Regions from separate parts of the Mesobacillus sp. ABV4_180 genome, predicted to be linked through region 2. Evidence: a T-box and tRNA genes for the amino acid it is inferred to sense, from the RefSeq annotation. Region 2 holds a T-box; the other holds one or more tRNA genes.

Region 1 (14,474 bases), 2.1 Mb from region 2:
CCATCGCTCAACGGATAAAAGCTACCCCGGGGATAACAGGCTTATCTCCCCCAAGAGTCCACATCGACGGGGAGGTTTGGCACCTCGATGTCGGCTCATCGCATCCTGGGGCTGTAGTCGGTCCCAAGGGTTGGGCTGTTCGCCCATTAAAGCGGTACGCGAGCTGGGTTCAGAACGTCGTGAGACAGTTCGGTCCCTATCCGTCGTGGGCGCAGGAAATTTGAGAGGAGCTGTCCTTAGTACGAGAGGACCGGGATGGACGCACCGCTGGTGTACCAGTTGTCTTGCCAAAGGCATCGCTGGGTAGCTATGTGCGGACGGGATAAGTGCTGAAAGCATCTAAGCATGAAGCCCCCCTCAAGATGAGATTTCCCATAGCGCAAGCTAGTAAGAACCCTGAAAGATGATCAGGTTGATAGGTCAGAGGTGGAAGCGCGGTGACGTGTGGAGCTGACTGATACTAATCGTTCGAGGACTTAACCAAATAGATCATTCGTTCTTCTTGAATTCTTCTTACAACATTATCTAGTTTTGAGGGAATAAAACCTCAAACCAAATAGTCTGGTGGCGATGGCGAGAAGGTCACACCCGTTCCCATACCGAACACGGAAGTTAAGCTTCTCAGCGCCGATGGTAGTTGGGGGTTTCCCCCTGTGAGAGTAGGACGCCGCCGGGCATATATATGGAGGATTAGCTCAGCTGGGAGAGCATCTGCCTTACAAGCAGAGGGTCGGCGGTTCGATCCCGTCATCCTCCACCATAATAATTTCAGATAGTGAAATATTCTACATTATATGCCGGTGTAGCTCAATTGGTAGAGCAACTGACTTGTAATCAGTAGGTTGGGGGTTCAAGTCCTCTCGCCGGCACCATGCTTCTTGCTTCTCTGATCAGCATCAGCGGAAGCATGCGAGAAATCCCGGAGGGATTTTGAGCAGAGAAACTTTTTATCGAAGCTAATCTTTGTACGAGCCATTAGCTCAGTCGGTAGAGCATCTGACTTTTAATCAGAGGGTCGAAGGTTCGAGTCCTTCATGGCTCACCATAGTTTTTTCGCGCTGGCGAAAATGACTTAATATTAATATGCGGGTGTGGCGGAATTGGCAGACGCACCAGACTTAGGATCTGGCGCCGCAAGGCGTGGGGGTTCGACTCCCTTCACCCGCACCATTTTTTCAAACAAATCAATAAAATATGCGGAAGTAGTTCAGTGGTAGAATACAACCTTGCCAAGGTTGGGGTCGCGGGTTCGAATCCCGTCTTCCGCTCCATTTTTAGCCGGGGTGGCGGAACTGGCAGACGCACAGGACTTAAAATCCTGCGGTAGGTGACTACCGTACCGGTTCGATTCCGGTCCTCGGCACCAAGTTAGCTAAAAAAAACAAATATGCGCCCGTAGCTCAATTGGATAGAGCGTCTGACTACGGATCAGAAGGTTATGGGTTCGACTCCTTTCGGGCGCGCCATTATTTTTCTCAATATATCGGGGAGTAGCTCAGCTTGGTAGAGCACTTGGTTTGGGACCAAGGGGTCGCAGGTTCGAATCCTGTCTTCCCGACCATTCACTTACTTTAATATGGGGCCTTAGCTCAGCTGGGAGAGCGCCTGCCTTGCACGCAGGAGGTCAGCGGTTCGATCCCGCTAGGCTCCACCAAAAAAAACATTTGACCTTTTTGATTCATCATGTTAGTATGTTAAAGCTGACCTGTTGATACGGTCAAAGAATTGCTCTTTGAAAACTAAACAAACAAGCGTCAACAAACAATAATATTCTTGCTTCTATTATAGAAGACAAGAGCCAACGTTTTATTTTATGAGCTAACTCATAACTCTTTCTTGGAGAGTTTGATCCTGGCTCAGGACGAACGCTGGCGGCGTGCCTAATACATGCAAGTCGAGCGGATCTTCATTAGCTTGCTTTTGAAGATCAGCGGCGGACGGGTGAGTAACACGTGGGCAACCTGCCTGTAAGACTGGGATAACTTCGGGAAACCGGAGCTAATACCGGATAATCCTTTCCCTTACATGAGGGAAAGCTGAAAGACGGTTTCGGCTGTCACTTACAGATGGGCCCGCGGCGCATTAGCTAGTTGGTGAGGTAACGGCTCACCAAGGCGACGATGCGTAGCCGACCTGAGAGGGTGATCGGCCACACTGGGACTGAGACACGGCCCAGACTCCTACGGGAGGCAGCAGTAGGGAATCTTCCGCAATGGACGAAAGTCTGACGGAGCAACGCCGCGTGAGCGATGAAGGCCTTCGGGTCGTAAAGCTCTGTTGTCAGGGAAGAACAAGTATCGGAGTAACTGCCGGTACCTTGACGGTACCTGACCAGAAAGCCACGGCTAACTACGTGCCAGCAGCCGCGGTAATACGTAGGTGGCAAGCGTTGTCCGGAATTATTGGGCGTAAAGCGCGCGCAGGCGGTCCTTTAAGTCTGATGTGAAAGCCCACGGCTCAACCGTGGAGGGTCATTGGAAACTGGGGGACTTGAGTGCAGAAGAGGAGAGCGGAATTCCACGTGTAGCGGTGAAATGCGTAGAGATGTGGAGGAACACCAGTGGCGAAGGCGGCTCTCTGGTCTGTAACTGACGCTGAGGCGCGAAAGCGTGGGGAGCGAACAGGATTAGATACCCTGGTAGTCCACGCCGTAAACGATGAGTGCTAAGTGTTAGAGGGTTTCCGCCCTTTAGTGCTGCAGCAAACGCATTAAGCACTCCGCCTGGGGAGTACGGCCGCAAGGCTGAAACTCAAAGGAATTGACGGGGGCCCGCACAAGCGGTGGAGCATGTGGTTTAATTCGAAGCAACGCGAAGAACCTTACCAGGTCTTGACATCCTCTGACAACCCTAGAGATAGGGCGTTCCCCTTCGGGGGACAGAGTGACAGGTGGTGCATGGTTGTCGTCAGCTCGTGTCGTGAGATGTTGGGTTAAGTCCCGCAACGAGCGCAACCCTTGATCTTAGTTGCCAGCATTCAGTTGGGCACTCTAAGGTGACTGCCGGTGACAAACCGGAGGAAGGTGGGGATGACGTCAAATCATCATGCCCCTTATGACCTGGGCTACACACGTGCTACAATGGATGGAACAAAGGGTCGCGAAGCCGCGAGGTCGAGCCAATCCCATAAAACCATTCTCAGTTCGGATTGCAGGCTGCAACTCGCCTGCATGAAGCCGGAATCGCTAGTAATCGCGGATCAGCATGCCGCGGTGAATACGTTCCCGGGCCTTGTACACACCGCCCGTCACACCACGAGAGTTTGTAACACCCGAAGTCGGTGGGGTAACCTTTTGGAGCCAGCCGCCTAAGGTGGGACAGATGATTGGGGTGAAGTCGTAACAAGGTAGCCGTATCGGAAGGTGCGGCTGGATCACCTCCTTTCTAAGGATATTGCCTAAGGGCAATCGGAATGCGAACCTACGGTTCGTACTGTTGACCAGCTTGTTTGTTTAGTTTTGAGGGAGCAAGTGCCTCAAGACTTTTTTGTTCCTTGAAAACTAGATAATCGTAAGTAAGAAGAACCAAGAAAAACCGAGTGATCGCCATTTTAGTTTTCTCTCTATTCAATTAGAGAAATGACCTTTTAGGTTAAGTTAGAAAGGGCGCACGGTGGATGCCTTGGCACTAGGAGCCGATGAAGGACGGGACTAACACCGATATGCTTCGGGGAGCTGTAAGTAAGCTTTGATCCGGAGATTTCCGAATGGGGAAACCCACTGTTCGTAATGGAACAGTATCTTTACCTGAATACATAGGGTATTGAAGGCAGACCCGGGGAACTGAAACATCTAAGTACCCGGAGGAAGAGAAAGCAAACGCGATTCCCTGAGTAGCGGCGAGCGAAACGGGACATAGCCCAAACCAAGAGGCTTGCCTCTTGGGGTTGTAGGACACTCTACATGGAGTTACAAAGGAACGGGGTAGATGAAGTGGTCTGGAAAGGCCCGTCAGAGAAGGTAAAAACCCTGTAGTTGAAACTTCGTTCCCTCCTGAGTGGATCCTGAGTACGGCGGGACACGAGAAATCCCGTCGGAAGCTGGGAGGACCATCTCCCAAGGCTAAATACTCCCTAGTGACCGATAGTGAACCAGTACCGTGAGGGAAAGGTGAAAAGCACCCCGGAAGGGGAGTGAAAGAGATCCTGAAACCGTGTGCCTACAAGTAGTCAGAGCCCGTTCATGGGTGATGGCGTGCCTTTTGTAGAATGAACCGGCGAGTTACGATTACATGCAAGGTTAAGTTGAAGAGACGGAGCCGCAGCGAAAGCGAGTCTGAATAGGGCGAATGAGTATGTGGTCGTAGACCCGAAACCAGGTGATCTACCCATGTCCAGGGTGAAGGTTGGGTAACACCAACTGGAGGCCCGAACCCACGCACGTTGAAAAGTGCGGGGATGAGGTGTGGGTAGCGGAGAAATTCCAATCGAACTTGGAGATAGCTGGTTCTCTCCGAAATAGCTTTAGGGCTAGCCTCACGTTGTAAGAGTCTTGGAGGTAGAGCACTGTTTGGACTAGGGGCCCTCATCGGGTTACCGAATTCAGACAAACTCCGAATGCCAAAGACTTATCCGTGGGAGTCAGACTGCGAGTGATAAGATCCGTAGTCAAAAGGGAAACAGCCCAGACCACCAGCTAAGGTCCCAAAGTATACGTTAAGTGGAAAAGGATGTGGAGTTGCTTAGACAACCAGGATGTTGGCTTAGAAGCAGCCACCATTTAAAGAGTGCGTAATAGCTCACTGGTCGAGTGACTCTGCGCCGAAAATGTACCGGGGCTAAACGTATCACCGAAGCTGTGGATTGACATCTTAGATGTCAGTGGTAGGAGAGCGTTCTAAGGGCGTTGAAGCTAGACCGTAAGGACTGGTGGAGCGCTTAGAAGTGAGAATGCCGGTATGAGTAGCGAAAGATGGGTGAGAATCCCATCCACCGAATGCCTAAGGTTTCCTGAGGAAGGCTCGTCCTCTCAGGGTTAGTCGGGACCTAAGCCGAGGCCGAAAGGCGTAGGCGATGGACAACAGGTTGATATTCCTGTACCACCTCTTTATCGTTTGAGCGACGGGGGGACGCAGGAGGATAGGGTAAGCGCGCTGTTGGATATGCGCGTCTAAGCAGTTAGGCTGCAAGTGAGGCAAATCCCGCTTGCGTGAAGGCTGAGCTGTGACAGCGAGGGAAATTTAGTACCGAAGTTCCTGATTCCACACTGCCAAGAAAAGCCTCTAGCGAGATAAATGGTGCCCGTACCGCAAACCGACACAGGTAGGCGAGGAGAGAATCCTAAGGTGAGCGAGAGAACTCTCGTTAAGGAACTCGGCAAAATGACCCCGTAACTTCGGGAGAAGGGGTGCTCATTTGGGTGAATAGCCCGGATGAGCCGCAGTGAATAGGCCCAGGCGACTGTTTAGCAAAAACACAGGTCTCTGCGAAGCCGCAAGGCGAAGTATAGGGGCTGACGCCTGCCCGGTGCTGGAAGGTTAAGAGGAGGGGTTAGCTCACGCGAAGCTCTGAATCGAAGCCCCAGTAAACGGCGGCCGTAACTATAACGGTCCTAAGGTAGCGAAATTCCTTGTCGGGTAAGTTCCGACCCGCACGAAAGGCGTAACGATCTGGGCACTGTCTCAACGAGAGACTCGGTGAAATTATAGTACCTGTGAAGATGCAGGTTACCCGCGACAGGACGGAAAGACCCCGTGGAGCTTTACTGTAGCCTGATATTGAATTTTGGTACAGCTTGTACAGGATAGGTAGGAGCCTGAGAAACCGGAGCGCCAGCTTCGGTGGAGGCGTCGGTGGGATACTACCCTGGCTGTATTGAAATTCTAACCCGCGCCCCTGATCGGGGCGGGAGACAGTGTCAGGTGGGCAGTTTGACTGGGGCGGTCGCCTCCTAAAGAGTAACGGAGGCGCCCAAAGGTTCCCTCAGAATGGTTGGAAATCATTCGCAGAGTGTAAAGGCACAAGGGAGCTTGACTGCGAGACCTACAAGTCGAGCAGGGACGAAAGTCGGGCTTAGTGATCCGGTGGTTCCGCATGGAAGGGCCATCGCTCAACGGATAAAAGCTACCCCGGGGATAACAGGCTTATCTCCCCCAAGAGTCCACATCGACGGGGAGGTTTGGCACCTCGATGTCGGCTCATCGCATCCTGGGGCTGTAGTCGGTCCCAAGGGTTGGGCTGTTCGCCCATTAAAGCGGTACGCGAGCTGGGTTCAGAACGTCGTGAGACAGTTCGGTCCCTATCCGTCGTGGGCGCAGGAAATTTGAGAGGAGCTGTCCTTAGTACGAGAGGACCGGGATGGACGCACCGCTGGTGTACCAGTTGTCTTGCCAAAGGCATCGCTGGGTAGCTATGTGCGGACGGGATAAGTGCTGAAAGCATCTAAGCATGAAGCCCCCCTCAAGATGAGATTTCCCATAGCGCAAGCTAGTAAGAACCCTGAAAGATGATCAGGTTGATAGGTCAGAGGTGGAAGCGCGGTGACGTGTGGAGCTGACTGATACTAATCGTTCGAGGACTTAACCAAATAGATCATTCGTTCTTCTTGAATTCTTCTTACACATTATCTAGTTTTGAGGGAATAAAGCTTTTTGCGAAGCAAAATAGCAAAACCTCAAACCAAATAGTCTGGTGGCGATGGCGAGAAGGTCACACCCGTTCCCATACCGAACACGGAAGTTAAGCTTCTCAGCGCCGATGGTAGTTGGGGGTTTCCCCCTGTGAGAGTAGGACGCCGCCGGGCACACGAAAGAACAGCTGTAATGGCTGTTCTTTTTTGTGTCTTTTTTTGCATTAGAAAAACGAAACCTCTTAAAAAGTACAGGAATATATTATTCTTTGCGCTATCTCAATTGAATCTCACTTTTTCTAACTAATCTCCCAACCAATAATCAAGAAAATGAAAATCACCATAAAAACGTCTCCATGCAAACAATCTTTTGGTTTCGTACTTTGCTTATATTGGCGATAAATGAAATATATCGACCAGATTTTGCATTATATCAGCGAAATTATAATTTTATCGACCACATTTTAAGATATATCGATCATAATTCCAGATATATCGACCACTTGCATCCAGGCACTAATCACCACATTCGCCCATATAATAAGTCATCCAGCCCAAATGAAAAAAATACCTAACATCAATTCATTAGAAGTTTCCACCTAAATTAAAATGGGTATAATAACCAACAACACCCCTAATTGTTATGTTTTGGCATACATAATTTTGGCGAAAATAATTCTGGATGCATTAATTGCATCGAAAAAAATTTTTTTGTATAATTAATGTCAAATATAGTCAAAGTCAGATAGGGGGAGGTTTAGTGAGGAATATATCGGACATCATTGAAAATTACCTCAAGCATGTTTTGGAAATGAGCGATAAGGAGATCGTTGAAATCAAGCGAAGTGAAATCGCCGATAAATTTCAATGCGTACCATCCCAGATCAACTATGTCATTAATACGAGGTTCACGATTGAACGAGGATATCTTGTTGAGAGCAAGCGGGGTGGCGGCGGTTATATCCGTATCATCAAAGTCCAGACTTATGACCATGCGCACCTGATTGATGATCTACTGTCTTTGATTCAAACACGGATTTCGCAAAGCAGCGCTGAAGATGTCATTTACCGCATTGTCGAGGAGGACGTTGTCACGGACAGGGAAGCGAAGATCATGCTTAGTGTACTTGACAGGTCAATCCTGTACATTGAACTTCCGCAGCGCGATGAGTTGCGTGCGAGGATGTTGAAGGCGATGCTGATGGCGTTGAAATTTAAATAAGCAAAGTAGATAAAGAGGTGAGGGCATGATCTGCCAAGAATGTAATCAAAGGCCGGCAACGCTGCACTTCACGAATTTTTCAAACGGCGAAAAAATGGAAATGCATTTGTGTGAAAAATGCGCACAAGAAAAAGGCGACATGTTTATGATGAACAACGGACCTGGTTTTTCGATCAATAGCTTGCTTGCCGGATTGTTGAATATGGAATCTGCTTTTCCGGAGCAGAAAAAGGAAGCTTTACAAACTGAACAGGTCCTTCAATGCCCGCAGTGTTCCATGACGTTTCCACAGTTTGTGAAAGTAGGAAGGTTTGGCTGTGCAACTTGCTATGATGCATTCCGCGGCCAGTTGAATCCCATTGTAAGGAGGCTCCATAGCGGTAATTTCACGCATATTGGAAAGATTCCTAAGAGAATTGGCGGAGATCTTCAATTAAGGAAGACGATTGATGATTTAAAGCAAACTCTGAGAAGTTTAATTTCCCAGGAGGAGTTTGAGAAGGCTGCAGAGACCAGGGACCAGATCAGGGGACTGGAAAAGAAATTATCAGAGAAGCAAGAGGGAGGGGAGTAGCCTTGTCATTGGAGAAGTTCATCAGTCAGGCTGTAAGCTCCTGGATGAGTGATGATGGTCCTGATTCTGATATCGTCCTCAGCTCTCGCATCCGGTTCGCACGGAATCTGGATGAATATAATTTTCCGACTCTGTTCACAAATGGAGAGGCTGAGGCTGTCATTGGCACGATTATGGAGCGTGCCGAAAACACATCCATACCTAAATTTGGGCAGCTGGAACTGATAAAGATGGATGAAATCCCGCCACTGCAAAAACGGGTACTTGTTGAGAAACATTTAATAAGTCCCAATCTAGCTGAAAACTCGATCCATGGCGCAGTCCTTTTAACTGATAATGAAGAGATCAGCATCATGATCAATGAGGAGGACCATGTCAGGATACAATGCTTGTTCCCGGGATTCCAGCTCAGTGAAGCTTTGAAGGCTGCCAATGAAATTGATGACTGGCTTGAGGAATATGTCAATTATGCGTTTGATGAGAAGTTCGGCTATTTGACCAGCTGTCCCACGAATGCAGGAACGGGGTTACGGGCATCGGTGATGATGCACCTCCCCGGACTCGTACTGACACAGCAGATGAACCGGATTGTGCCAGCGATTAACCAGCTTGGTTTAGTGGTAAGAGGGATATACGGCGAAGGCAGTGAGGCACTCGGTAATATTTTTCAAATATCCAACCAGATAACGCTTGGCAAATCAGAAGAGGATATTGTTGAAGATTTGAAGAGTGTAGTAAACCAGATAATATCTCAGGAAAGGTCAGCTCGTGAAGCATTAGCGAAGACTTCGAACATACAATTAGAAGACAGAGTGTTTCGTTCATACGGAATACTTGCCAACAGCAGGATCATCGAGACGAAAGAAGCTGCGCGTTGTTTGTCCGATCTAAGACTTGGGATAGATATGGGTTTTATAAAAGATATTTCAAAATCAATATTGAATGAACTGATGATTTTAACTCAACCAGGTTTTTTGCAGCAGTATGCGGGCGGACCGCTAAGGCCGAATGAGAGGGATATCCGCAGAGCTGCTTTTATAAGAGAACGATTGAACATGGAATCAAAAGAAGAGTCAGGAGGATGATCTTATGATGTTTGGACGATTTACAGAGAGAGCACAAAAAGTATTGGCACTCGCACAGGAAGAGGCGATCCGCCTCGGACATAACAATATCGGTACAGAACACATCTTACTTGGCCTTGTACGTGAAGGAGAAGGCATTGCAGCGAAGGCACTATACGGTTTGGGACTGGGAGCAGAGAAAATCCAGAAGGAAGTGGAGAACCTGATTGGCCGCGGCCAGGAAACGTCCCAGACAATCCATTATACGCCAAGGGCAAAAAAGGTCATCGAGCTTTCCATGGATGAAGCGAGGAAATTGGGCCACTCTTATGTGGGCACAGAACATATCCTTCTTGGCTTGATCCGTGAGGGTGAGGGCGTAGCTGCAAGAGTCCTTAACAACCTTGGAGTCAGCCTGAACAAAGCACGCCAGCAGGTTCTGCAGCTTTTAGGAAGCAATGAAACTTCAGGACATCAAGGAGGCGGTGCGGCCAATGCTAATACTCCGACACTTGATAGCCTTGCAAGGGACCTGACGGCAATTGCAAGGGAAGGAAGCCTTGATCCGGTCATCGGCCGCAGCAAGGAAATCCAGCGTGTGATTGAAGTACTTAGCCGCCGCACAAAGAACAACCCAGTATTGATCGGGGAGCCTGGTGTTGGTAAAACGGCGATTGCTGAAGGATTGGCACAGCAGATCGTGAATAATGAAGTACCGGAAATCCTTCGGGATAAACGTGTCATGACGCTTGATATGGGAACAGTTGTTGCGGGTACCAAATACCGCGGTGAATTTGAGGACCGGCTGAAAAAGGTAATGGATGAAATTCGCCAGGCAGGAAATATCATTCTTTTCATCGATGAGCTTCATACATTGATTGGTGCAGGTGGAGCTGAGGGTGCGATTGACGCTTCCAATATCCTGAAGCCGTCACTTGCCCGCGGAGAGCTTCAATGTATCGGGGCAACAACATTGGATGAGTATCGCAAATACATTGAGAAAGATGCTGCATTAGAAAGGCGCTTCCAGCCGATTACAGTGGATGAGCCGACTGCAGAGGAATCCGTTCAAATTTTAAAGGGGCTTCGTGACCGCTATGAAGCTCACCACAGAGTGTCGATTACGGATGCAGCGATTGAAGCTGCGGTAAAATTATCAGACCGCTATATCTCAGACCGTTTCCTTCCCGATAAAGCGATTGACTTGATTGATGAAGCTGGTTCGAAGGTGCGTCTGCGTTCCTATACAACTCCGCCGAACCTTAAAGAGCTTGAGGTGAAGCTTGAGGAAGTGCGCAAGGAAAAGGATGCTTCCGTACAAAGCCAGGAATTTGAAAAGGCTGCATCTTTGAGAGACACTGAACAGCGCCTGCGTGAGCAGCTTGAAAATACGAAGAAAACGTGGAAAGAAAAACAGGGCCAGGAAAACAGCGAAGTTACTGTGGAAGACATTGCAAATGTTGTCTCCAGCTGGACGAATATCCCTGTTTCGAAACTGGCACAGACTGAAACGGATAAGCTGTTGAACCTTGAACAGCTCCTTCATTCACGTGTCATTGGCCAGGAAGAAGCTGTCAAGGCGGTTGCCAAGGCAGTAAGGCGTGCGCGTGCCGGACTGAAGGATCCTAAGCGCCCGATCGGTTCATTCATTTTCCTTGGACCGACAGGAGTTGGTAAAACCGAATTGGCCAGAGCGCTTGCCGAGTCCATGTTTGGAGATGAAGATGCGATGATCCGCGTCGATATGTCTGAATACATGGAGAAGCATTCGACTTCCCGACTTGTTGGATCTCCTCCAGGATATGTAGGTTATGATGAGGGTGGCCAATTGACTGAAAAAGTCCGCAGAAAGCCATATTCGGTTATCCTGCTTGATGAAATTGAAAAGGCACATCCAGATGTGTTCAATATTTTACTTCAAGTCCTAGAGGATGGCCGTTTGACTGACTCAAAAGGACGTACTGTCGATTTCCGCAATACCATCATGATCCTGACATCAAACGTTGGGGCAGAAGCGTTGAAGCGCAACAAATATGTTGGCTTCAATATCCAGGATGGAGCCCAGGATTACAAAGATATGAAGGGCAAAGTAATGGAGGAGCTTAAGAAGGCGTTCCGTCCAGAGTTCCTTAACCGTATCGATGAAATCATTGTCTTCCATGCTCTTGAAAAGCCGCACCTGAAGGAAATCGTGACATTGATGTCCGATCAGCTGGTGAAACGTTTAAGGGAACAGGAGATCACGCTCGATTTGACAGACGCGGCGAAAGACAAAATTTCCGAGGAAGGCTACGATCCAGAATACGGAGCGCGTCCGTTGCGCAGAGCAATCCAAAAGCATATCGAAGACCAGCTGTCTGAAGAATTGCTTAAAGGAACCGTCCTCACTGGGCAAAACGTCGTCATTGATGTTGAGAATGGCGAGTTTGTCGTCAAGACACCAGAAGGAACAGCAAAGTCCTAATATTGCCAAACACCTAAAATCAAGGGGTATACGTAGTAGATACGTGTACCTCTTTTTTTCTAAAAAAATTTACATAAATTCTTCAGTTGTAAACATTTCTTTTATTGATAGTTTGGCTTTATTATAAAGATAATTACTTTTTTTAAGAGATGCGAGGCTAGAAAAATGGCAAAAAGAAAAACGAAGTTCATGTGCCAGGAATGCGGCTATGAATCACCGAAATGGATGGGGAAATGTCCCGGCTGCGGGCAATGGAACAAGATGGTGGAGGAAGTGGAAAGCACCGGTTCGACAAGAAGGGGAGCTTTTGCAAATACGGGGAATACAGGCGTTGCTGCTAAAGCAACTCCGATCACAACGATTGAAACGATGAGCGAACCGCGCATTACAACGGATTTGAATGAGTTGAACCGCGTGCTTGGAGGCGGTGTTGTAAGGGGGTCGCTAGTACTGATAGGCGGGGACCCTGGTATCGGAAAATCGACACTTTTGCTCCAGGTGTCTTACCAGCTGGCGAAGAAGGCTCATTCTGTCCTTTATATTTCAGGTGAGGAATCAATGAGGCAAACAAAGCTGCGGGCAGACCGACTTGGCGTGACATCAGAAAACCTGCTTGTTTATTCGGAAACAAACTTGCATGAAATCAGCCTGACAATTGAAAATACCAATCCGGATTTTGTCATCGTCGACTCAATCCAGACGATATTCCATCCGGAGGTGACCTCCGCACCGGGAAGTGTATCTCAGGTAAGGGAATGTACAGCGGAGCTTATGAGAATCGCGAAAACAAATGGGATCGCTATTTTTATCGTCGGACATGTCACAAAAGAAGGGTCGATTGCCGGTCCAAGGCTGCTTGAACATATGGTGGACACTGTTCTCTATTTCGAGGGCGAGAGGCACCATACATATCGAATCCTCAGGGCTGTTAAAAACCGTTTCGGATCGACGAATGAAATGGGGATTTTCGAGATGAAGGAAGCCGGACTTGAGGAAGTGGCAAATCCTTCTGAAATCTTTTTGGAAGAACGATCTCAGGGAGCATCAGGTTCGACTGTCGTGGCATCAATGGAAGGCACACGGCCTGTACTGGTCGAAATCCAGGCATTGATTTCGCCGACGAGCTTCGGGAACCCAAGGCGGATGGCTACAGGAATTGACCATAACCGGGTGTCTCTGCTGATGGCAGTGCTTGAAAAACGTGTCGGCCTGCTGCTGGCGAACCAGGATGCTTACTTGAAGGTAGCCGGCGGTGTTAAGTTAGATGAGCCTGCCATCGATTTGGCGGTGGCAGTCAGCATTGCGTCCAGCTTCAGGGATAAACCGACCCGAGCATCTGATTGTATCATTGGCGAGGTTGGCCTGACAGGAGAAGTCAGGCGGGTCTCGAGGATTGAACAACGTGTCCAGGAAGCGGCGAAGCTTGGCTTTGAAAGAATTATTTTACCGGAAAATAACCTGGGCGGATGGACTCCTCCAAGCGGAGTAGAACTGATTGGCGTCTCATCTGTCAGCCATGCACTTAAAGTCACCTTAGGGGGTTGATGGATTGGATCATAAAGAGCTTGAAGAAAAAGGGTTGGGCGAGATCCTTCAGTTTATCGCTCCGGGTACGCCTCTAAGAGATGGAATCGATAATGTCCTCCGGGCCAATACAGGAGGACTGATCGTTTTTGGTTACAATGATAAGGTTAAAAGCCTTGTTGATGGCGGCTTTGAAATCAATTGCAGGTTCAGCCCGAGCTTTTTATATGAACTGGCAAAAATGGATGGTGCGATTATCCTGAATGACACAGGCAGTAAGATATTATTTGCAAATGCCCAGCTTGCACCGGATACTGGCGTTCCATCTACTGAAACAGGGATGAGGCACAGAACGGCGGAGCGGGTGGCGAGGCAGACGAAGGCGCTGGTCATCGCGATTTCCCAGCGCAGGAATGTCATTACCTTGTACCAGGGAAACCTTCGATATGCCTTGAAGGATATCGGTGTCATCTTGACGAAAGCCAATCAGGCGATCCAGACACTTGAAAAATATAAGGTCGTCCTCGGGCAGAGCATTACCAATCTTGGAATTTTGGAATTCGAGGAGCTGGTTACCTATAATGATATTCTCCAGGTCATCCACCGCTTTGAAATGGTGCTTCGAATCAAAACGGAACTGCTCACGTATTTGAGTGAGCTGGGAATGGAAGGGCGGCTCATCCGCCTGCAAATGCAAGAGCTTTTAGCTGAAATGGAAAAGGAAGCACTGCTTGTCATCAAGGATTATTCTGCAGAACCTGATGTGAAGGCAGACCAGGTGATGGCCCGTTTCCAGGAGCTTTCCAAGTCTGGAGTCATCGAGGATTCAACGATTCTAAAATTGCTGGGGCATCATGGTTACGTCCATATGGATGAATTCATCTGTCCTCGAGGGTACAGGATGCTGAATAAGATTCCGCGCCTGCCGATGATCATCATCGAAAATATGATCAAGCGGTACGATAAACTGACCAATATGGTTTCGGCTACGGTGGAAGAGCTTGATGACGTGGAGGGCATTGGAGAAGTAAGGGCCCGGAAAATAAAAGAAGGATTCAAGC
Region 2 (14,474 bases):
GTGTTGGAAGGGAGCAAGAACCTTCAGTTTTTACATGAAGCTGCAGCCCCTGAGATGAGGACGGTAAGGGAAGACGGAAAACAAAACAGCTTTGCAGATGTATACGCTCATAAAAGTTATGCTTATATGGGAACGCACACGAGGAACGGAGGCAATGGCGGAGTCCGCGTCTTTGATATGAAGGATCCAGCCAATCCGAAAGAAGTTGCCGTGTTTGCGAATAATGACATTCCTGGAACATGGCAGGAAAAGGTCATTGTGAAAAGTGTAAACACCCCATCCTTCAAGGGTGACCTTGCGGTGGTGAGCGTACAGCAGTTAAACAATAATAGTCCTGAATCCAAGGGTGGATTTTTGCTTTATGATGTCACGAATCCAGTTGAGCCTAAAAAGCTTGGATTCTACGAGGTTACCAAGAAAACGAGAGGGACTCACGAATTATACTTAACTGTTCAGGATAACCGGGCAATCGTACTGGCAGCTAACCCTTATGCCGATTATTACAGCCATGGTGAAGAAAAGGATTTCCAGATTGTTGATGTCAGCAATCCATCAGAACCTCAAAAACTATGGGAATTTGATCCGAGATCACTGGAGGAAGTCCCTGATGATTTCGACGGTTATTACTGGACCGCTCCTGACGGCAAGACACGCCCGGTATTCAACCATAGTACAATGGTTGATGAGACAGGCAAGTACGCATATGTTTCTATGTGGGATTTGGGTACCGTTATTTTTGATATCAGCCATCCTGACAATCCTCAATACCTAGGAAGGACAGAATATGCATCAACACAGCAGGGCTCTGCGCATTCGGCCACGCTTGCAAAAGGCGGTACGGTACTGATTGAGACTCGCGAGGTGTATAATCCAACCAAAGCTGGATATGAGCAGGCTTATGGTTACACAAGGATCTTCGATATCAAGGATAAAACAAAACCTAAGCTGTTAAGTGAATTCAAGACGGATTTAGTTGATAATGTGGAAGATGGAGCTACTTTTGCAAATACTGTCCATGATCCGAAGGTTAGAGGCAACACATTATACTTATCTCATTACGCAGGCGGAGTAAGGGCGGTTGACATTACTAATCCTGAAAAGCCTGTCCAAATCGGACAGTATACACCCGAACAATCTGATATTTGGGGCGTTTTCGTTGACAGGAATTACATTCTCGCTTCAGACATCGGGAAAGGATTAAAAGTTTTATTGAAGAATAATAGTTCCTCTACAACACAGAGCCAGGGACTAAAGTAAAATGATTGAAGTAAAGGCACGCAGATTGCGTGCTTTTACTTTTCCACTATATAGTTTATTGCCATAGAAACAGGGTAAAAGGTAACTGACTAACTAATTTGAGGTGTAAAACATGACAGTTACCAACAGTTATTTGTTTACCAAGGAAGATATGGTCAATCCTGACCTTGTTCCTGAATGGGTGATCAGAGAATATAAAAATTTCAGGGATGTCGTAACGAATAGAGAGTTTCCCTGCTACTTTGGGATGTCTGCCGAGAAAAAAGGGGAACTCCGTTACTCATATATCAGCCGGGACAATTGGGATCAACTGCCTGGCGCGATCGAAGAATTCATTGCATTGTTTGATGATTCAAAGCCTCTGATAAGGCATGGGTTGTTTGTATTCGTCGAACCTGAAATGGAAGAAAAAACAATCGAATATTATCGTGAATACTTTTGGAATGTACTTCAATTCTTGCATGAAAAAGATACACAGCCATGGCCGGCAGATTATCCTAAAGACCCTGACCATCATTTATGGGCATTTTCGTTTGCAGGTGAACCATTCTTTGCCTTCGGTAATGCTCCAGCCTATAAACAGCGAAAGACAAGGGACCTCGGCAATAGTCTCGTTCTTGGCTTCCAGCCGCGAAAAATTTTCGAAGGACTGGAAGGGACATCAAAGGGCGGAATTATGTCACGGGAAAAAGTCAGAGAGCGCGTTGAGAAGTGGGACAACCTTCCAAAGCACCCTAATATAAGCCATTATGGTGATCCCGACCACCGGGAATGGAAAATGTATTTTATCGGCGATGACAGCAAACCCATAGAAGGCCAATGTCCTTTTCATCATAAATAAGACGAAAGGCTAAATTCTTTTAATAGAATTTAGCCTTTTCGGTGTTGAAATAGCCTGAAGATTCAATTATTATAGGAAGATAATAACAATTGATTGGATGGTTCGATGAAGCTTAACAGATTTTCAGTAGCATTTGGCACATTTATTATCATTACTGGTCTGCTTTACTTAACAGGCCACCTACTAAGTATTGATCTTCTTATTTTCCATCAGCAATATAATAAGACTTCATCCGGCTTTACATCCGAATCCAGATCCCTGTTGCCCTTTATCATAGGATTGGGAGCAAGTTATGTTGCTGAAAAAATCTACTTGTCCAGAAATAATGAAATATCAAGTAAAAATTGACATTTCCCTTTTTTCTATATATAATCATCAAAAATATAATGACGCTGACGAGGATCAGTAGAATGTAACCGCCATTCCCAGAGAGGGAGCTGCACGCTGAAAAGCTCCTATTGGCTGCCATTTGAACCTGCCTTCGAGTCCCGGATCGGATTGGTTGAAGATCACGGCGGATCAATTCCGTTATCATGCAGAGTTAAAGCATTGCTTTATGAATTAGGGTGGTACCGCCAGGCCTTGGCCCCTTTTGGGATCAAGGCCTTTTTTGCGTTTAACGATAAAAAGAAAAAATAATGAGGTGCAGAAATGGCTAAGGATTTTGTAAAAGAAATTACATCAATGGAAGAAGACTTTGCACAATGGTATACCGATGTTGTCACTAAGGCTGATTTGATTGATTATTCAAGTGTAAGGGGGTCCATGATCATCCGTCCTTACGGTTACTCACTGTGGGAAAACATCAAGAATGAGCTGGATTACCGCATTAAGGAAACCGGACACGAAAATGTGTATATGCCGCTGTTCATCCCTGAAAGCTTGCTGCAGAAGGAGAAGGATCATATTGAAGGATTTGCTCCCGAAGTGGCGTGGGTCACACATGGCGGATCCGAAGAATTGGCGGAGCGCCTCGTAGTCCGGCCAACATCAGAGGTACTTTTTTGCGAGCATTATAAGAACATCATCCATTCTTATCGCGACCTTCCAAAGCTGTATAACCAGTGGGCGAATGTCGTACGATGGGAAAAGACCACACGCCCGTTCCTGAGAACACTTGAATTTCTTTGGCAGGAAGGGCATACCTGCCATGCGACTGACGAAGAAGCTCTTGAAGAAACAGTGAAAATGCTGAAAGTGTATGCTGTTGTTTGCGAAAACATTCTTGCAATACCGGTCGTTCAGGGACAAAAAACGGATAAAGAGAAGTTCGCAGGTGCAAAGCTAACTTACACGATTGAAAGCTTGATGCACGATGGTAAAGCACTTCAGACAGGGACCTCCCATCACCTTGGTGACGGATTTGCAAGGGCTTTCGGCATACAATACACGGATAAGGATGGCCAGCTTCAGTACGTACAGCAAACTTCATGGGGTTTCACAACGAGAGTAATCGGAGCGATGATCATGGTCCATGGAGATGACCGCGGTTTAGTATTACCACCAAAAGCAGCACCAATCCAGGTGATGATTGTGCCTATCGCCCAGCACAAGGAAGGCGTATTGGATTTTGCATATGATTTAAAAGAAAAATTAAAAGCTATAGCACGTGTCGGCATCGATGCCAGCGATAAAAAACCAGGCTGGAAGTTTAATGAATACGAAATGAAAGGGATTCCTGTCCGGTTGGAGGTAGGGCCAAAAGATATCGAAAAAGGCCAGGTAGTCCTAGCAAGGCGCGATACAGGAGTAAAAACCTTTGTGCCAATTGTCGAACTGGAGACAAAACTCCCTATATTGCTCGATGATATTCAGCGCAGTCTATACGAGAAAGCAAAGGACCACCGCGAAGAAAAAACAAATGCGGCCCTGGATCTAAATGAATTCAAGTCCATCCTTGAGAAGGAAACAGGCTTCATAAAAGCAATGTGGTGCGGGGATAGAGCCTGTGAAGATAAAATCAAAGAAGAAACGTCAGCAACATCACGCTGCATTCCATTCGAACAAGAAAAAACAGGGGAGAAATGCGTTGTCTGTGGCCAAAAAGCAGATAAAATGGTCCTATGGGCGAAGGCATATTAATTGTAGTACAAAACAAACAGACTAAATAAACTTGAGTAAGTTTCAGAGCTTTAATTTCTCCAGATTTGTCGAATGATTTGACACATTTGAAATGTAAAATTATGCCTCATTTTGTTATAATTGTACTGGGCTAGAATCGATCCGCAGGACAGTCATCCACATCCCATATATTTATCAGTAGGGGAGGATGCTACATGAAGGCTACAGGAATTGTCAGGAAAACGGATCAGCTTGGCAGAGTTGTGATTCCGATGGAGTTAAGGAAAAAGCTGAGCATAGGGGAGAATGATCCATTGGAGATATTCGTTGATGATGACATGATCATCCTGAAGAAGTATCAGCCTGATCTAACTTGTTTCATTACAGGAACGATCAGCAATGACAACATGACACTAGCAGATGGTAAAATCGTCTTGAGCAGAGAGGGAGCAGAACAATTGATCAAGGAATTGCAAAGCTACCTGGCCGCCAACTAGAACATACATTTAAAGCAGTCCTGAGCAGGACTGCTTTTTTAATTTATAGATCATCCCTGTAAATCGGCATGCTCATGCAGCGCGGGCCGCCACGGCCCCTTGATAGCTCTGAGCTTGGAATCTCAATAACTTCAACGCCATTTTTCCGCAGCAGATCATTTGAAACATAGTTACGATCATAGGTAACAACGACACCAGGAGCAATTGCAAGTGTATTGGAACCGTCATTCCATTGTTCTCGGGCTGCTGCAATTTCATGACCGCCTCCACAGGGGATTAATACTAACTCCTGTAGATTAAGAACCTCCTTTAGCGTTTCTGTTAGATTCGATCGCTCGGTAATTGCTAGCTGGTCAGGATCATTGCTCTTCTCAAGTATATAGATTTTCATTTTTCCATTTGGTCCTTCGATACCATGATGAATTGTGAATTTTTCATGGTCAACCATGGTGAAAACAGTATCCAGATGCATATAAGCTCTCAGTTTGGGGATTTCAACAGCCACTACTTTTTTAATAGAGCCATTCCGAGAGAAAATCCTTTTCGCCATTTTTTCAATTGCCAGCGCTGATGTTCTTGCGCTTACACCAACCGCAATGACATTCTGGCTGAGGACAAGCTCGTCTCCGCCTTCAAGCGGATAATATTGATCCCGGTCATACCAATGAGGGATGTCATGTTTGGAGAATCTGGGATGGTATTTAATGATGAAATCCATGAATAACGACTCTCGTTTTCTTGCTCCTTCACACATCTTGTTGAGAGAGATTCCATCTCCTATTACTGCAGCAGGATCTCTTGTAAAATAAAGATTAGGCATTGGATCAAGGAAGAATGGATAATAATCATCCAAAAGCTCATGCAGATGGATTTTTTTCTCCTGGTCAATTTCAGATTTCAGTACTCCTGACATAACTTTACGGATCATTTCAGCTGTAGAAAAAGAGTGGAGATATTCCTCGACTGTACTCCTTGAACCGTTAAGATTGCTTTTGCTTTCATTCAATACCTGATCAATGAACGCCTTGCGCAACTCTTCCGTATTCAATGCTTCTTCCATTAATTTTTCCAAATAAAGAACCTCAACCCCTCGGTTCCTGAGAACATCAGCGAAATAATCATGCTCTCTTTGAACCGCTGGCAGGTAAGGGATATCATCAAAAAGCAGGCGTTCCAGATATTTTGGCGTAAGGTTCTCGACCTCTTTGCCAGGCCTGTGAAGGACCACAGATTTCAATTCCCCAATTTCAGATGTAACATTCAATGGATATTTCATATAATTAGCCTCCCATTTTCATTTTCTATTTCTATTGAAATAAGGAGGGAGTGATGATTATGTAAGACTTCACTGCCCCCGCCATAACTGCTTGGCTGCAGACTGGCTCCATCTTCTATACCCTCTTAACAACATTCAAACCAGTAAAATGAAAAAAAACACAATTTTTCATGTTTTCTTCGCTTATTAGGGAAAACTAACCCAATAAAAAAAGTAAGCGTTTTCTGTCCTTCATAGATGTACAAACAAAATAAATATGGTAAAGTATATTTTGTGAACGCACAGAATATATGGAAGGAGAGGCAGAACCATTGTCTACTCCATAAAGACAGTTGTATCCATAATAATGACATGCCTAACTGTTGGCAGAAAGGGGATTTACGATGTCTAGCAAAGTATTAGATCAATTTTTAAATGAAAACCTGGAAGATTTGAAAGGAAAGGGTTTATATAATGTAATTGACCCGCTCGAAAGTCCAAATGGACCAGTCATTACAATCAATGGAAAAGAAATGATCAATCTATCATCTAACAACTACCTTGGTCTTGCTACTGATGAAAGCTTAAAGAAGGCTGCAGACGAAGCAATCGATCAATATGGTGTTGGGGCAGGAGCAGTCCGTACAATTAACGGGACACTCAAGCTCCACATTGAACTAGAGGAAAAACTTGCGAAATTCAAAAAGACAGAAGCTGCTATTGCTTATCAGTCAGGATTCATGTGTAATATGGCTGCGATATCAGCTGTCATGGATAAAAATGACGCCATCCTGTCTGATGAATTGAATCACGCTTCAATTATTGATGGCTGCCGCCTCTCCAGGGCAAAAATCATCCGCTTCAACCACTCTGATATGGAAGACCTTCGCGCAAAAGCAAAAGAAGCCAAGGAATCGGGCCAATACAATAAAATCATGGTCATCACCGATGGCGTCTTCTCAATGGACGGGGACATCGCAAAGCTTCCTGAGATCGTGGAAATTGCGGAAGAATTCGACCTGATTACTTATGTCGACGATGCACACGGATCCGGGGTACTGGGTGAAGGCGCTGGCACAGTCAAGCATTTTGGGCTTTCGGACAAAGTCGATTTCCAAATCGGGACTCTGTCAAAGGCTATTGGCGTCGTCGGTGGATATGTTGCCGGAAAGCAAAATCTGATTGACTGGCTAAAAGTACGAAGCCGTCCGTTCCTTTTCTCAACTTCACTTACTCCAGCAGATGTTGCTGCAAGCATAAAAGCCATTGAAATCCTGATGGATAGTACCGAACTGAACGAACGTCTATGGGAAAATGCAAACTACTTAAAAGATGGCCTTCAAAAACTTGGTTTCGATATTGGCCATTCCGAAACGCCAATCACTCCATGTATCATTGGTGATGAAGTGAAGACCCAGGAATTCAGCAAGCGCTTGTATGATGAGGGAGTATATGCAAAATCAATCGTATTCCCTACAGTGCCACGCGGTACAGGCCGTGTAAGGAATATGCCGTCAGCTGCCCATACGAAAGAAATGCTCGATCAAGCCATTTCAATTTATGAAAAAGTGGGCAAGGAATTAGGGATCATATAACCAAATGCAAGAATAGGAAAAAAGCCGGTTTGCCTGCCAGGCCGGCATCCTTTTGTATGAACAACCGGGAGGAGTACATAGAATGAAGAAAATCTTGATTACTGGCGCACTTGGCCAGATTGGTTCTGAACTAACTGTAAAACTGCGGGAAATCTACGGACAAGACAATGTCATAGCAACTGACATCAGAAAGACGGATTCAGAAGCTGCTGCCAATGGACCATTTGAGCTTCTTGATGTTATGGACGCAAACCGCATGGTGGAGCTTTCAAAAAAGTATAATGTGGATACCATCATGCATATGGCTGCATTGCTTTCTGCCACCGCTGAAACAAAGCCTGTTTTTGCCTGGAATCTTAATATGGGCGGGTTGATGAATGCACTTGAAACGGCAAGGGAACTAAATCTGCAATTTTTCACCCCAAGTTCCATCGGTGCTTTTGGGCCGAGCACACCCAAAGACAATACTCCCCAGGACACCATTCAGCGTCCTACGACAATGTATGGTGTGAATAAGGTTGCAGGAGAATTGCTTGCTGATTATTATTTCCACCGGTTCGGAGTCGACACAAGGGGAGTAAGGTTCCCAGGGTTGATTTCTTATGTAGCCCCTCCTGGAGGCGGCACTACCGATTATGCTGTTGAAATCTACTATGAAGCAATCAAGAATGGAAAGTATAGCTCCTACATCGATAAAGGAACCTATATGGACATGATGTACATGCCAGATGCTCTCGGTGCGATCATTGATTTGATGGAAGCTGATCCTTCAAAACTGATTCACCGGAATGCCTTTAACGTGACAGCAATGAGCTTTGATCCAGAGGAGCTTGCAGCTGAAATTAAAAAGCATATCCCTGGTTTCGAAATCTCTTACAACGTTGATTCAGTCCGCCAGGCAATCGCTGATAGCTGGCCAAATTCTATCGATTCTTCTGCAGCAGCTGAAGAGTGGGGATTCAAAGCAAGATATGATCTATCAAGCATGACAGCTGATATGCTGGAAAAATTAAAAATGAAGCTATAAATAAGAAAAGCGCAAGCGCCTTGGTTAGCCCCGACAAGCGCTGGAGCTAGACAATTCTCGTAATGAAATTTATACTTTCTTACCTGTAAAAAAAGGGTGAAATCGTCATGATTTCACCTTTTTACGTAGATCAGTTTATCTTTCTTTTCTGTAACTTTGCCAATGATTGAAGCATATTGGAGTCCGTTGTCCTTTAAGGTTTGAACATATTGCTCTGCCTCATTTTCGGGAAGAGAGACGAGAAGACCTCCAGAAGTAATTGCATCACAAAGGACGAGTTGCTCTTCTGCAGAAATCTCATCATATTCCACATCATCAACAAGCCATTTATGGTTGGATTTTGACCCTCCCGGTACAATACCTTTTTCAGCCAAGTCAAATGTACCATCCAGGACAGGGACTTTAGATAAAGATATCTCGAAACTCACATTGCTGCCGCGTGCAATCTCACTTCCATGCCCAAGCAGGCCAAATCCGGTAACATCAGTTACAGCATGCGGGCTAAATTCTTTCAGGGCTTCCGCTGCAGATTTATTCAGCAAGGCCATCATTTCGGCCACTTCTTGTTCCTGCTCGGCAGTCACTGCACTGCGCTTGATTCCCGTTGTCATGATGCCGACACCTATTGGTTTGGAAAGCACCAGGAGATCTCCAGGTTCAGCACCGACATTTTTCCAGATTGCATCAGGATGTGCCAGACCAGTAACAGACAAACCAAATTTTGGTTCCTGGTCATCGATGGAGTGGCCTCCCACCGTAACTGCACCAGCTTCTTTCACTTTGTCTCCGGCACCCCTCAGTATTTCAGCCAGAATGTCCGGTCCAAGTTTTTTAACGGGATAACCGACAATATTCAGGACGGTTTTTGGTTCTCCTCCCATAGCATACACATCGCTTAGGGCATTCGCAGCTGCAATTTGGCCAAACATATAGGGATCATCAACAATCGGGGTGAAATAATCAATGGTTTGGATCAGGGCAATGCTATCTGTCAATTTATATACACCTGCATCATCGGATGTTTCATGTCCGACAAGCAATTCAGGAACTGGCTCCTGTTCCGGTAATAGACGCAAAACTTGCGTCAAGTCCTCAGGACTGATTTTGCAGCCTCAGCCAGCTTTTGTTGACAATGATGTCAGACGGATTTTTTCGTGCTCACTCAACCTTATCACCTCAACAGAAGTATACTCTTTCTGATTTTTAAAATCACCCTTAAGCTACTATTATTTGCACAGAGATTGACTTTACACTAAAATGACAATAAATACATAGAAAATTCACAAGGGGGTTTTAAGATGGAAAAACTTCACGTATCCGTCCAATTTTGCATGCAATGAAACTATGCTCCTAAAGCCGCGAGTTTCGCGGAAGAACTATTTACACATTTCCTAAGCCAGATAGAAAAGATGGAACTTATACCGGCTTCAAAAGGTGCATTTGAAGTTACTTTGAACGGCAAGCTACTTTATTCAAAGCTGGAAACAGGGGTTTTTCCTGATACAGATGAAATCATAAAACAAATGGAATCAAAGAATTAAACCTGGCATTCGCCAGGTTTTTTCGCTATTTATAGACTTTAACATTACTTAAAAGGCTAAACAGGCAGTTTATCCAGATATGAACTCCTTTAATTCACTGTTTTGAAAAAACTTATTGCCGGGCAATAATGATATAATTAACCAATGCACCATCTTTTTGGGGGAGATAGACTTGAAACACTTTTTGAGACAGCTTCCTGCGGTTCATGACCTGCAGAAAGATTCCAGAAACAAATTACTGATCGAAAAACATGGCATCGACACCGAATATATTACAGAGGTAATGAAGCAAGTTCTAGCTGAAATCAGAACGAGTTTGTTACAGGGAACATACGAAGGACCGGAACCCGGTACAGGAGCATTCATCGATCATCTATTTAAGTTTGTTGATGCTTCTGCTGCTGACCGATTGGACTATACACTTAAAAGGGTCATCAATGCCACTGGCACCATTTTACATACGAATCTTGGACGGGCGCGGTTGAGCGAAAATGCCATCCGGCACGTAGTAGAAACCGCCATGAATTATTCCAATCTGGAATATAAGCTTCAAGAGGGAGAGCGTGGTTCTCGTCATAGTCATGTGGAAAACATAATAAAACAGGTCACAGGTGCAGAAGCAGCCATGGTCGTGAATAATAACGCAGCTGCTGTATTTTTAATCCTGAGTGCATTCGCTAAAAATAAAGAAGTCATTGTTTCACGGGGTCAATTAGTTGAAATAGGGGGCTCATTCAGAATTTCTTCGATCATGGAAGAAAGCGGAGCACATTTGGTTGAAGTTGGCACAACGAATAAGACTCATTTGCACGACTATGAAAATGCCATAAACGATCAAACAGCGATGGTCCTAAAGGTCCATACAAGCAATTTCAAAATTTATGGATTTTCAAAAACGATTGAAACTGAGGAATTATCACATCTCGCAGGTAAGCACGAACACGTCATTTTTTACGAAGATCTCGGGAGCGGTGTGCTCTATGATTTTAAGAGGCACGGAATCGGAGACGAACCTGTTGTCGGTGAAGTACTGAAAATGGGAGCAGACATCGTATCTTTTAGCGGAGACAAATTGCTTGGCGGGCCACAGGCCGGGATTATTGCCGGTAAAAATAATTTGATAGAAATGTTGAAAAGGCACCAATTGGCTCGTGCTTTCCGAGTTGATAAAATGACACTTGCAGCATTAGAGGGGACGTTGATGGATTATCTTAAAGGTGCGGAAGGCCTAAAGAATATACCAGCACTCAGAGATTTACTTGTTCCTTCGGAAAAAATCAAAAGCCGTACTGTGCAATTTGTTGATAAACTCAATGTTTTGAACACGCCAATGAAAGCCCATGTGATAGAGGGAACCAGCCAGGTTGGCGGGGGAACTATGCCGGATGTTCAATTGCCAACTTTCATTGCGGCATTATCCCATCCTGAGGTAAGCGCCGAAAGAATTGCCAGAGTGCTCCGCACGGCATTTACTCCCGGAATCATTGTACGGATCCATAAGGAAGAAGTACATATCGATTTGCGTACGGTAACAGATGAGGAAGAAAATCACATTCTTGATGCATTGCAGCAAATCTTATAAGGGCTTGCCAGGAAATCCTGGCAGCCCTTTATTGTTTACATATCATGACTTGAATTATGTTTTTGTCGAGTATGGTTGCGGTTTTTTACTTTTTTGGAACCGCTTAACGGTGCTGGCTGGCTGTCCTGGTCACCCTTAGGTGCGTTTTTGCGCATATCTTTGGAATCATTTTTGTTCATTGCTCATCCCTCCTGAGTTTAGGATTAGATTTTCCGTTAAATTTATACTGAATAATTTATTTAGAACTGTGCAATTTAACGGTATAAGATTTATCACATCAGGAGGAAACAACATATGCCTTATCATAAAGATAAACAACAAGCTTTCCAGGCTGCGCAGCAGGGGTTTGAAGACGCTCAGGGACTGTATTCTGAAATCGTAAGAGACAGTGCAAGCTATGGCCACCAGTTAAAACATCTGAAAACTGAAGTGAATGAAGCATTCCAGCAAATAGAAAACGCATTGGAAAATGCCTCTGAACACCAACGTGCCCAGCTTGAAAGATTCCGGCAGGACCTTCAGAGCATTGTGAATGAAGTGAATATTGATTAATTAGAGAAAAAGCGGAAGGTTGGCCTTCCGCTTTTTATTCTATTGATTTTTCTTTCGCTTCTTGTTGTTTTGTTTTTCCACTTCAGTCATAGGCTCATTTGCCATTTCCTCATTAAACCCTGCACCATTGCCTTGCGCTTTAGCTGCATTCGCACCGGGAATGACATGATTTGCTTTTCTTTTCACCATAAAATTCACCTCCATACGCCATATTTTTTCCCATGACTCCTCGCACAATTCCGTTTTTTCATTTTCGTGAAATAGTAATTGCCAATTTCCTTTGAAATCAAGACCAAATATTTCTCACAAATAGCTCACATAAAACTTGTTTTAATAATGAATATGATATTTATAATAAGAAAAACTTATTAAGCACAATAACTTTCTTGTTATTTACTTATATACATGGTTATATTAATATGAAATTGTGAGAAAAGTTAGGATGACTAACAAAATTCAAACTTTTCGACAATTACCTATATTTAGTTTATGATGTTTACGTAAAAGAAGGGGGTAAACATATGTCAAACCATGATGTTTTTAACGCCCGCAATTCATTTGAAATTGACGGGAAACGCTATCATTACTACAGCCTGGCAGCACTTGAAAAAGCTGGAATCGGAAATGTAACTAAATTACCATACTCCGTTAAGGTTTTGCTTGAATCCGTGCTCCGTCAGCATGATGGCTTTGTAATTACAAAAGAGCATGTTGAAAATCTTGCAAAATGGGGAACTAGCGAAGTTAAGGAAGTAGATGTACCGTTCAAGCCTTCACGTGTCATTCTCCAGGACTTCACTGGCGTACCAGCAGTTGTTGACCTTGCTTCACTTAGAAAAGCAATGGCTGACATGGGTGGAGACCCACAAAAAATCAATCCTGAGAAGCCGGTTGATCTAGTAATTGACCACTCTGTACAGGTTGATAAATACGGAACTCCAGACGCACTTAATGTGAACATGGAACTAGAATTCGAACGTAACGCAGAACGTTACCAGTTCTTAAGCTGGGCACAGAAAGCATTCGATAACTACCGTGCTGTTCCTCCTGCAACAGGGATCGTCCACCAGGTTAACCTTGAATACCTTGCAAACGTTGTCCATGCAGTAGAAAATGCAGATGGCGAGTTTGAAACATTCCCGGATTCATTGGTAGGTACTGACTCACATACTACGATGATCAATGGTATTGGCGTTCTAGGATGGGGTGTAGGCGGTATCGAAGCTGAAGCAGGAATGCTTGGCCAGCCATCATACTTCCCAGTTCCGGAAGTTGTAGGTGTTAAATTAGTAGGAGATATGCCGAATGGAGCTACTGCAACTGACCTTGCACTTAAAGTGACTCAGGTTCTTCGCAGCAAAGGCGTTGTCGGTAAATTTGTCGAGTTCTTCGGACCTGGCGTAACGGCACTTCCGCTTGCTGACCGTGCTACAGTTGCCAACATGGCTCCTGAATACGGCGCAACTTGCGGATTCTTCCCAGTAGATGGCGAAGCATTGGATTACATGCGCTTAACAGGACGTTCAGAAGACCACATTAAAGTAGTCGAGGCATACTGCAAGGAAAACGGTCTATTCTTCGATCCTTCATTAGAGCCAGTTTACACTGATGTAGTAGAAATCAATCTTTCCGAAATCGAAGCTAATCTGTCAGGCCCTAAGCGCCCTCAGGATTTAATCCCGCTTTCACAAATGCAGAAATCCTTCAAGGAAGCATTGACTGCACCAGCTGGAAACCAGGGATTCGGCCTTGGAAAGAAAGAAATCGAAAAAGAAGCTGTTATTGAGTTCGCTAATGGCGACAGCACAAAGATGAAAACTGGTGCCATCGCAATCGCTGCGATCACTAGCTGTACAAATACATCAAATCCATATGTACTAGTAGGCGCAGGACTTGTTGCTAAAAAAGCTGTTGAGCTCGGAATGGAAGTTCCTAAGTTCGTTAAGACTTCTTTAGCTCCTGGTTCAAAGGTTGTTACTGGATACCTTCGCGATTCAGAATTGCTTCCTTACCTTGAAACTCTTGGTTTCAACCTTGTAGGTTATGGATGTACTACATGTATCGGTAACTCTGGTCCATTAAAGCCAGAAATCGAAAAGTCTGTAGCTGAAAGTGATCTTCTTGTTACATCCGTCCTTTCCGGAAACCGTAACTTCGAAGGCCGTATTCATCCGCTTGTAAAAGCAAACTACCTTGCTTCACCTCCATTGGTTGTTGCATATGCTCTTGCTGGTACAGTGGATATCGACCTGCAGAACGATCCAAT

What was found. The T-box of region 2 lies ahead of proS (proline--tRNA ligase). A T-box ahead of a tRNA ligase gene usually reads a tRNA of that ligase, here a tRNA-Pro.
Region 1: it has a tRNA-Pro gene. The T-box ahead of proS (proline--tRNA ligase) is inferred to sense a tRNA for this amino acid. The anticodon was not compared.

What each region holds. Positions count from the first base shown of each region.
Region 1 is NZ_JBSWTJ010000001.1:184,223-198,696, reverse strand. It holds rRNA gene ACXAEA_RS01135 (23S ribosomal RNA) at 1-484, shown strand, start outside; rRNA gene rrf (5S ribosomal RNA) at 561-676, shown strand; tRNA gene ACXAEA_RS01125 (tRNA-Val) at 685-760, shown strand; tRNA gene ACXAEA_RS01120 (tRNA-Thr) at 797-872, shown strand; tRNA gene ACXAEA_RS01115 (tRNA-Lys) at 970-1,045, shown strand; tRNA gene ACXAEA_RS01110 (tRNA-Leu) at 1,086-1,170, shown strand; tRNA gene ACXAEA_RS01105 (tRNA-Gly) at 1,197-1,271, shown strand; tRNA gene ACXAEA_RS01100 (tRNA-Leu) at 1,278-1,366, shown strand; tRNA gene ACXAEA_RS01095 (tRNA-Arg) at 1,390-1,466, shown strand; tRNA gene ACXAEA_RS01090 (tRNA-Pro) at 1,485-1,561, shown strand; tRNA gene ACXAEA_RS01085 (tRNA-Ala) at 1,579-1,654, shown strand; rRNA gene ACXAEA_RS01080 (16S ribosomal RNA) at 1,834-3,383, shown strand; rRNA gene ACXAEA_RS01075 (23S ribosomal RNA) at 3,589-6,523, shown strand; rRNA gene rrf (5S ribosomal RNA) at 6,624-6,739, shown strand; gene ACXAEA_RS01065 (CtsR family transcriptional regulator) at 7,326-7,787, shown strand; gene ACXAEA_RS01060 (UvrB/UvrC motif-containing protein) at 7,813-8,361, shown strand; gene ACXAEA_RS01055 (protein arginine kinase) at 8,364-9,446, shown strand; gene clpC (ATP-dependent protease ATP-binding subunit ClpC) at 9,451-11,889, shown strand; gene radA (DNA repair protein RadA) at 12,055-13,434, shown strand; gene disA (DNA integrity scanning diadenylate cyclase DisA) at 13,439-14,474, shown strand, end outside.
Region 2 is NZ_JBSWTJ010000001.1:2,273,805-2,288,278, forward strand. It holds gene ACXAEA_RS11625 (LVIVD repeat-containing protein) at 1-1,257, shown strand, start outside; gene ACXAEA_RS11630 (YqcI/YcgG family protein) at 1,370-2,098, shown strand; T-box leader at 2,482-2,692, shown strand; gene proS (proline--tRNA ligase) at 2,750-4,180, shown strand; gene ACXAEA_RS11640 (AbrB/MazE/SpoVT family DNA-binding domain-containing protein) at 4,375-4,656, shown strand; gene arcA (arginine deiminase) at 4,700-5,932, opposite strand; gene ACXAEA_RS11650 (glycine C-acetyltransferase) at 6,316-7,506, shown strand; gene ACXAEA_RS11655 (L-threonine 3-dehydrogenase) at 7,589-8,533, shown strand; gene selD (selenide, water dikinase SelD) at 8,647-9,699, opposite strand; partial or broken gene ACXAEA_RS11665 (Rdx family protein) at 9,886-10,074, shown strand; gene selA (L-seryl-tRNA(Sec) selenium transferase) at 10,247-11,656, shown strand; gene ACXAEA_RS11675 (small acid-soluble spore protein P) at 11,692-11,835, opposite strand; gene ACXAEA_RS11680 (DUF2524 family protein) at 11,951-12,208, shown strand; gene sspO (small acid-soluble spore protein O) at 12,248-12,397, opposite strand; gene acnA (aconitate hydratase AcnA) at 12,730-14,474, shown strand, end outside.